DNA from 2 places in the Caulobacter sp. UC70_42 genome. Region 2 is predicted to be linked to the other one. Evidence: riboswitches for the same ligand, from Rfam matches in the RefSeq annotation. Region 2 holds a riboswitch; the other holds the start of a gene.
What was found. Region 2 has a riboswitch for glycine ahead of ACHMW8_RS05725 (TonB-dependent receptor). Riboswitches for the same ligand answer to the same signal wherever they lie in the genome.
Positions count from the first base shown of each region.

Region 1: linked by a shared signal. The riboswitch ahead of ACHMW8_RS01855 (TonB-dependent receptor plug domain-containing protein) and the one ahead of ACHMW8_RS05725 (TonB-dependent receptor) in region 2 are both predicted to bind glycine.

Region 1 is NZ_CP171994.1:327,851-332,177, reverse strand. Features, by position in the region: gene ACHMW8_RS01865 (response regulator transcription factor) at 1-164, opposite strand, end outside; gene ACHMW8_RS01860 (ABC transporter substrate-binding protein) at 253-1,287, shown strand; glycine riboswitch at 1,555-1,642, shown strand; glycine riboswitch at 1,646-1,737, shown strand; gene ACHMW8_RS01855 (TonB-dependent receptor plug domain-containing protein) at 1,868-3,838, shown strand; gene ACHMW8_RS01850 (TonB-dependent receptor domain-containing protein) at 3,726-4,327, shown strand, end outside.
Region 2 is NZ_CP171994.1:1,094,961-1,099,287, forward strand. Features, by position in the region: gene ACHMW8_RS05720 (dipeptidase) at 1-243, opposite strand, end outside; gene ACHMW8_RS05725 (TonB-dependent receptor) at 300-2,702, opposite strand; glycine riboswitch at 3,086-3,176, opposite strand; partial or broken gene ACHMW8_RS05730 (divergent polysaccharide deacetylase family protein) at 3,382-4,327, shown strand, end outside.

The DNA of each region.
Region 1 (4,327 bases), 770 kb from region 2:
CCGATGTCCAGGATGACGGCGTCGAAGTCGGCCCCGTGCGCCAGGGCCAGGGCCAGAGCGGCCTCGCCGGTCTCGGCGCAGACGGGCTCGTGACCTTCGCTCTCCAGCGTCGCGGTCAGGGAGCGACGCAGAGGCGGATCATCCTCGACAACCAGTATCTTCATCGGGGATGTAGGAACCGAACACGCAGGGGAGGTCATCATCCGACGCCGATTGCCTCATCAGGTCAAGAGACGCGGGCCCGTGGCGATCATGGCGGCGCTGGCCCTGGCGTCCGCCCTGGCCGGCTGCGCGCCGAAGTCGATCGGACAGGCGACCAGCGGCTGGGATATTCGCGCCGCCGAGCGCGAGGGCGAGCTCGTCGTCTATCTCAACACCGATGTCCACCAGGTGATCGGCGAGGGCTTCCGCGAGCGCTTTCCCAAGATCAAGGTCCGCTTCGTCGAGTTGGCCGCCAAACCGATGCAGGCGCGCCTTATCGCCGAGACGGACGCGGGCGCGCCGGTCGCCGATGTGGCCTGGAGTTCGTCGATGGACATCCAGGTCAAGCTGATCAACGACGGCTACGCCCAGACCTATCGCAGTCCGGAGGCCAAGGGCCTGCCGGCCTGGGCCGTCTGGCGCGACCAGGGCTTCGGCGTGACGGCCGAGCCGATCGTCTTCGCCTACAACAGGAAGGCGCTGAAGGAGTCGGAGGTGCCCCGCAGCCACGCCGCGTTGCTGGCGGCCTTGCGCGCCAACCCCGAACGCTGGCGCGGCAAGATCGCCATGTACGATCCCGAAAAGAGCGGGGTCGGGTTCATGTACCTGTCGAGCGACCTGCAGGCCTATCCGGACGCCTGGCCCTTGTACGACGCCTTGGCCAAATCGGAGCCGGGCCTGTTCGTCCCGGGCGCGCCGCTGCTGACCAGTCTGTCGGGCGCGCACGATCTGGCCTACGACATGAACGGCTTCTACGCCGACTGGTGGGCGCGCCATCGCAACGCCGACATCGGCTATGTCGTGCCCAGCGACTATCATCTGTCGCTCTCGCGGGTGGCCTTCATCACCCGTTCGGCGCCGCATCCCAAGGCGGCCCGGGTGTTTCTGGACTATCTGATGTCGGACGAGGGGCAGAGGCGACTGGCCCAGGCCAGGCTGACGCCGATCCGCCCCGCCGGCGGCGCGCCGGCGCTGGGCGCGGCCGGCCGGCCGATCCGTGTCGGTCCCGCCCTTCTGGCCAATTTCGACCAGGGGCGGCGCGCTGAATTGCTGGCGCGCTGGAAAGCCGCGTCCGCCGATCGCTGATGTTGCTTAAATATAGTCCAGCGTTCGCCTAAAAAATAATCACGCCCGGCCAAGTTCACGAAAGCTTCGTGGTTTTCGCCCCTGGTCCCGATCAGCCCAAGCTGTCACCGACCTGTCACCTTCGCGGATCGCGCGGCGACGGACGAACGCGAGTCGTGCCCACCGGTTGAGCTCAGGGGGGATTCCTTTCGCCCTCATCGCGCGTCGGGCAACATTGTACCGGATTTCGACGCTTTGACGCGATCGGGCGAGCCGGTCGTATTGGCCTGGCTCTCGCGGAAGAGATCGGGTCAGCCCGACGCCGAAGGCGCAACCGCCCCGGAAACGCTCAGGCAACAGGGACCGCAGAGCACGAGGACGCTGGAAAGCAGGACCGCTCCACAAGTGAGCGGCCTCGCCGAAGGAGCAAGGGCGCGACCGCGCCTGAATCTCTCAGGCCAAGGGACAGCGGGGGCAGAGGAACCGCCTGGCGGAGTCCGGGAAGGCGCACGTCTTCCCGAGCGACGCGACCGACGCGACCGAACAAACGGGCGCGCGGGAGAGAGCGACTGTCGACTGCTGAAACATAGGGGATCTTACCTTGACTCTTTCACGCCAAACTCGCCGGGGACTGCTGCTGGGTTGCAGCCTGGTTCCCGCCGTCCTGGCCCTGCACGGCGCCGCCTTCGCTCAGGACGCCGCCCAGACCGCCGCCAAGACCGATGACACCAGCGTCGGCGAGATCATCGTCACGGCCTCGCGCATCGACCGCGCCGGCTTCGAGGCGCCCACCCCGACGGTGCGGGTCACCGCCCAGGACCTGAGCGTCGGCGCCCGTCCGAACATCGCCGCGGCCCTGAACGACCTGCCGCAGTTCCGCGCCACGACCTCGGCCCAGACCACCGGCACCAACACGGGCGCGGGCAACGCGCCGGTCGACCTGCGCGGCCTGGGCATCAGCCGCACCCTGGTGCTGCTGGATGGCCGCCGCTTCTCGGGCGACAACGACCTGAACCTGATCCCCAGCGTCCTGACCAAGGGCGTCGACGTCGTGACCGGCGGCGCTTCGGCCGCCTGGGGTTCCGGCGCCGTGGCCGGCGTGGTCAATATCAGCATTGACCGCACCTTCACCGGCCTGAAGCTCGGCGTGGAGGGTGGTGAGTCCTCGTACCACGACGCCAAACAGATCCGTCTCGAGGCGGCGGCGGGCAAGAGCTTCGCCGACGGCCGCGGCCATTTCGTGATCGGCGGCGAGTACATCGACAACGACGGCGTCATCCCGAAGAACAGCCGGCCGAACATCGGCCGCTGGGCCACGGTGTCGAACGGCGCGGGCCGCTTCGTGCTGGCCCCGGACGTCGGCTTCTCGAACGCGGCCTATGGCGGCCTGATCATGTCGGGCGTCCTCAAGGGCAAGGCCTTCAATCCCGACGGCAGCCTGCGCGACTTCAACTACGGCACCGTGATCGGCACGAACTCGGTCGGCGGGGAGGGCCCGTCGAACGACGACCTGTCGCCCCTGGTCACGCCGCAGAAGCGTTACGCCACCATGGCCAGCGTCACCTATGACCTGACCGACAAGGTCAAGATGACGGCCGAGCTGCGCCGCTCGCGGATGTGGAACAACTACATCTGGTTCGGCGACCACAACCGCGGCAACCTGACGATCAAGTCGGACAACGCCTATCTGCCGGCGGCCGTGAAGTCGGCCCTGGCGGCGGCGGGGCAGACCTCGTTCACCATGGGTCGCTTCAACACCGAGGCCTATCCGACGATCGACTTCGAGCGCGTCTCGACCCAAGGGACCATCGCGTTCGACGGCGCCTTCGGCGACGGCTGGCGCTGGAGCGCCTACTACAGCCACGGCGAGAACGAGAACAATATCGACACCCCTGGGTTCTTCCTGACCCAGAACTACGCCAACGCCGTCGACTCGGTGATCAGCCCGACCACCGGCCAGCCGATCTGCCGGGTCGCCCTGACCAACGCCTCGACCAACTGCGTGCCGATCAACCTGTTCGGCCAGGGCGCGCCTTCGCAAGCGGCGCTGGACTATGTGACCGGCACGCCGTCGATGCGCGAAACCAGCAAGCTGGACGTCGGCGGCTTCAGCCTGCGCGGCGAGCCCTTCAGCCTGCCGGCTGGCCCGGTCTCGGTCGCCGTCGGCGCGGAGGCCCGCAAGGAGTCGGTCGACCGCCGGGTGGGCGACCTGGACGCGGCCAAGGCCTTCACCACCTTCAGCTTCTCGGCCATGGCCGGCAGCTACAGCGTCAAGGAAGCCTTCGCCGAAGTGCTGGTGCCCGTCGTGCGCGACGTCCCGGTTCTGAACAAGCTGGAAGTCAACGCCGCCGCGCGGGTGTCCGACTACAACACGACCGGCTCGATCTGGTCGTGGAAGCTGGGCGCCACCGAACGAGTTCTTCCCAGGCTTCCGGGGGCGGATCACCAAGTCGCGCGACATCCGCTCGGCCAACCTGACCGAGCTCTTCACCACCAGCACGACCGGCTACAACACCATCGTCGACCCGAAGACCAATTCCAGCGTCTACGTGCTGACCAATGGCGGCGGTAACGCGAACCTGACGCCCGAGACGGCCAAGACCTTCACGACCGGCTTCGTCTATTCGCCGCCGGCCCTCCCGGGCTTCAACATCTCGGTCGACTATTTCGACATCGACATCGACAACGTGATCACCACGGTCTCGGCGCAGGACATCGTCACGCGCTGCGCCAACGGCAATGCCGACATGTGTTCGCGGGTCACCCGCGACGCCACCGGCGGGATCTCGCGGATCGTCTCGACCTACGTCAACCTGGCCAACTACAAGACCGACGGCGTCGACGCCGAGATCTCGTACGCGACCAATCTCGACCGCCTGATCCCCGACGCGCCCGGCCGCATCCGCGCCCGCTGGCTGATGACCTGGGTCAACAGCCTGACCACCAACGACGGCGTCAGCAAGATCGAGTACGTCAAGTCGCAAGGCTATTCGTTCGGCCTGGGCACGCCCAAGAGCCGCATGACCGCGGCGCTCGACTGGTCGGGCAAGGTGTTCAGCGC
Region 2 (4,327 bases):
CAGCCCGCCCTCGACCATGCGCGGATAGTCGATCTGCGAGCCGTCCTTGTCGGCCGAGTGGCGGTCGAGGATGTCCCAGCCCGGCCGGCCGAAATTGGCGGGGGTGTCCAGGTGGGTGTCGAGGGTCAGCAGGCCCTCGTGCAGCTTGCGCGCGGCGGCCGGATCGGCGGCCTGAGCGCTCATCGGCGTGGTGGCGGCGACCAGGGCCAGGACGGCGGTCGTGGCGAGGAGGAAACGGGTCATGGGTACGCTCGAAAGGGTCCGGCCGGCCTTTGCAGAGGCCGACCGGAGGGCGGGGACTAGAAGTCGGCGGAGATCGTGAACTGGATCGTGCGCGGCGGCGCCGGGCGGAAGCTGGCGGGCGTGTTCACCGTGGTGTTAATGGTGCCCAGATAGTCCTTGTCGAACAGGTTATCGATGTTGACCCGCGCCTTGACCTGGCTGAACGGCCCGGCCGCGAAGCCGTCGCCGATATCGATATAGGCGTTGACGATGGTGTAGCCGCCGACCTTCTCGCTGTTGATGAAGTTGGTGAAGCGGCTCTCCAGGTGGCGGGCCGAGATGTTCATCAGCAGGCCGTCGAAAGGCTCCAGCGTCACGCCGCCCTGGAACACCCAGTCGGGGAAGTCCGGCACCTTCTTGCCGGCGACGGCCAGGGTGGTCGGCGCGGCCGTGGTGCTGGCGCGATAGTTCAGGACGTCGTCCTGGAACTTGGCGTCGTTGTACGAGACGTTGGCGTTGAAATAGGCCTTGCCGGCGAACAGTTCGGGCTTCCACTGGCCGCTGAACTCGACGCCCTTGGCCTTCACCGCCCCGACGTTCTGGTAGAAGGTCTCGGTCGTGCCGCCGCCGCCGGGCACCAGCGAGGCGAAGGCCTGCAGGCGGTTCTTGAACTCGGTCTGGTAGGCCACGATCGAGGCGTTGAACGTCTTGTGGTTGGCGCGGTAGCCCAGTTCCCAGTTGGTCGAGGTCTCGGGATCGGGGCCGGCGACGGTCGGGCTGGCGGCCGAGAAGATGTCGTCGGCGCCGCGCGGCAGGGCCATGTTCTCCGAATACGAGGCGAAGATCTGGTCGCGGCCGGTCACGCTGTAGACCGCGCCGACCTGGGGCAGGAAGCTGTCCTTCCAGTTGTCCTTCAGGATCGGGTGGCGGCCGTTGATATAGTCGGCCGGATTGCGATAGCCGGCGATCTTGTAGTCGATGTCGGTGGCCTTGAAGCCCAACTCCAGCTTCAGCTTGGCGTCCAGCAGGGTGACGGTGTCCTTGACGAAGAACTGCTGGGTCTCGCGCAGCGACTTGTAGTCGCGCTGGGCGTGGACCCGCTCGTTGAACAACGGCTTGCCGTCGGGATTGCCGTTCTCGACATTGTAGCGGTTCTGGGTGCGGTGATAGTCGTCGTTCTCCAGCCAGAGGCCGGCCTCGATCTTGTTGAAGCCAAGATGCCAGGCGACCTTCGCGGTGACGCCCTTGCGGATCCCGTCGATGCCCGACAGGCCGTACTGGATGCCGCGCGGGGCGACGATGCCGGCCACCTTGCCGACCTCGGCGTCATAGCTGGACTTAGAGGTCGCATAGGCCTCGGGCGAGACACCGTAGCCGCCCTTGTCCTCGTAATAGGCCGTGGTGGTCAGGTCGAAGTTGTCGGTGATCGGCGTGTTCAGCGTCAGACCGTAAAGGTGGTCCTTCCGCTTGTTGACGGCGAACTTGTAGTACTGGGCGTAGTTGGCGTTGGAGTACGGCACCCCCGCCACGGCTTCCGGCAGGCTGCCCGTCGGGATCGACAGCGGCGTACCGAACGGAACCGAGGTGGGCACCGCGCCCAGATAGGCGAAATAGCGCCCCTGGCGGCCGAACACGTCGCCCGCCGTCCCGGCGTACTGGGCCTTGGTGATCGACGGGCTGTCATAGTCGAAATAGTCGTTGTGGACGGTCTGGAAGCTGATGTCGCCGCCGTTGGGCAGGTCGTACTTCAGCTTGCCCTCGTAGTGCTTGCGATCGATCGTGCCCGGACCGCGCCACAGATCGCCCTTGATCCACGAGCCGCTGACATAGCCCGACAGCGGACCCACCTTGCCAGACTCCAGGCGCAGGAAGGTGCGGCGCAGGTCGTCGCTGCCGAAGGTCTGGCTGATCGCGCCGCCAGCGTCTTGCGACGGGGCCTGGGTGAAGTAGTCGACGATGGGGCCCAGCGAAGCGTAGCTGGGCAGGGCGACGTCGCCGGCCCCAGCCGAGGCGGTCACCCGCAGCAGGTTCTCGTTGTCGACATAGCGATAGATCGGGCTGCCGCCGAACTGGTCGCTGCGGCCCATCGGGATGCCGTCGAGCAGGAAGCCGATCTGCTGGAAGTTGAAGGCCCGCACCGAGACCGAGTTGCCGAACTCGTACATGCCCAGGGCGTCGTTGGCCTGGACGTTGAAGCCCGGAAGGCTCTCCAGCATCTTCAGGCCGGTGATCCCGGCCGGCGCCGACAGCAGGGCCTCGCGGGTGATCGAGACGGTGGCCGTGGCGTGGTCGGTGCCGATGGCGACACTGGCTTCCGACAGGCGCTTGCCCGTCACAACGACGGTTTCCAATTCGGCGGCCTTGTCGGCCTCCTGGGCCAGGACCGGCGTCGCGCCCCCCAGGACGGTGGCTGCGAGAAGAAGCGCCCTAAGGCGGGCGGCGGTGCGTGCGGATCCGTGAGTGGTCATGACTATCCCCAATCATTTTGACCAGGGCAACGTCATCAAGGCGACACCATCGGTAAATCAAGAAACGTAAGGAATAGGGCCAAATATTCACAAAGTTAAAACGTTGCACAGCTTTGCCGAATTTATGAACATCGGTAATATTGATAGGTGAACTTATAATAGATATTTCGCGAAAGTCGTTCATGACGATCGCGTTCAATACATTTCGCTATATCGATAAACGGGATCAGCTAGATCGACATTGGCGCACGCGTGGGTCTGAGCGAACCGGGACGGCTCGCCTTCACACCCCCGCTGTCCTTGGGCCTGAGAGATTCAGCGCCCCGCCTCCGATGGACGGGCGGTCGCCTTGCTCCTTCGGCGAGGGCGGTACGCGCCCTGCTTTCCAGCGTTCAACGTCTCGCGCGGTCCTTCTGCTTGAGCGTTTCCGGGGTGGTTTCGCCTTCAGCGCCGGGCCAGGGGCCCGATCTCTCCCGCGAGAGGTCTTCAGGAGATGGGCCATGCGCGCGCCCGTCAACCGATCAGGTCTCGCGCGAACGCCGTGATCGTTCAGCGCCCGCCGCGATTGCAGAAAACGCCAATTTCAGCGGCGCCCGCGTCGCCGCGTCGCAGCGCGAGGGCCGGCAGGACGTCCTCTGGCCATATCTCGTTAACCATATGTTGGAAGCTTCCCCGCTAGCCTCAACGGGTCATGGCCGTCTCCTTCTCGCGTAAGCCCGCCTATGCCGCCGCCACGCCCGCTCCGGGCGGGTCCGGCGACCTGCGCGCCAAGCTGATGGCCGCGGTCAGCAATCCGTTCATCGGCGCCAGCGGCGCGGCCTGCCTGTTCCTGGCCTCGCTGGCGACGCTGGTCCTGATCACCAGCGACCCCCATGCCGGCTCGCCTGTGATTCGGCTGGAGCTGACGAAGATCGGCGCCACGAGAACGCGCCCGAAGGCTGGCGCGAAGGCCTGGGCGGCGAAGGCGCGCACGAGGCCGAACTGGTCCCCGGCCAGCTGGGCCTGTCGGCCAATCCCTTCGCGCCCGTGAAGCCCGAGGACGCCCAGGCCCCGACCGCCGAGGGCCTTCAGAACCTGCCGCCGATCCAGCAGGGCCCGGGCCTGGCCCAGGCGCCGATCGCCGGCCTGACCGCGCCGGGCCCCGGCGGCGGTCCGCTGCCGATCATCGGCGCCGACGGCCGCACCGCGGCCGAGGCCTATGCCCGCCCGTTCACGCCCAACGGCCGCCCCAAGGTGTCGGTGGTCATCGGCGGGCTGGGCCTCAACGCTCAAACCACCCGCGCGGCGATCGAGACCCTGCCCGGCGAGATCACCCTGTCCTTTGCGCCCTATGCCGAGGGCCTGCAGGGCTGGATCGACCTGGCCCGCGCCCACGGCCACGAGGTCCTGCTCGAGACCCCGATGGAGCCGGCCGACTATCCGGCCAACGATCCGGGTCCCTACACCCTGATCGCCGCCAACCGGCCCGAGGACACCGTGCGCAAGCTGGAGTGGCTGATGTCGCGCGCCACCGGCTATTTCGGTCTGTCGAACTATCTGGGCGCCCGCTTTGTCGACAACGACCAGGCGATGGCGACCTTCAATGGCGTGCTCAAGTCGCGTGGCCTGGCCTTCGTCGACGACGGCCTGGCCTCACG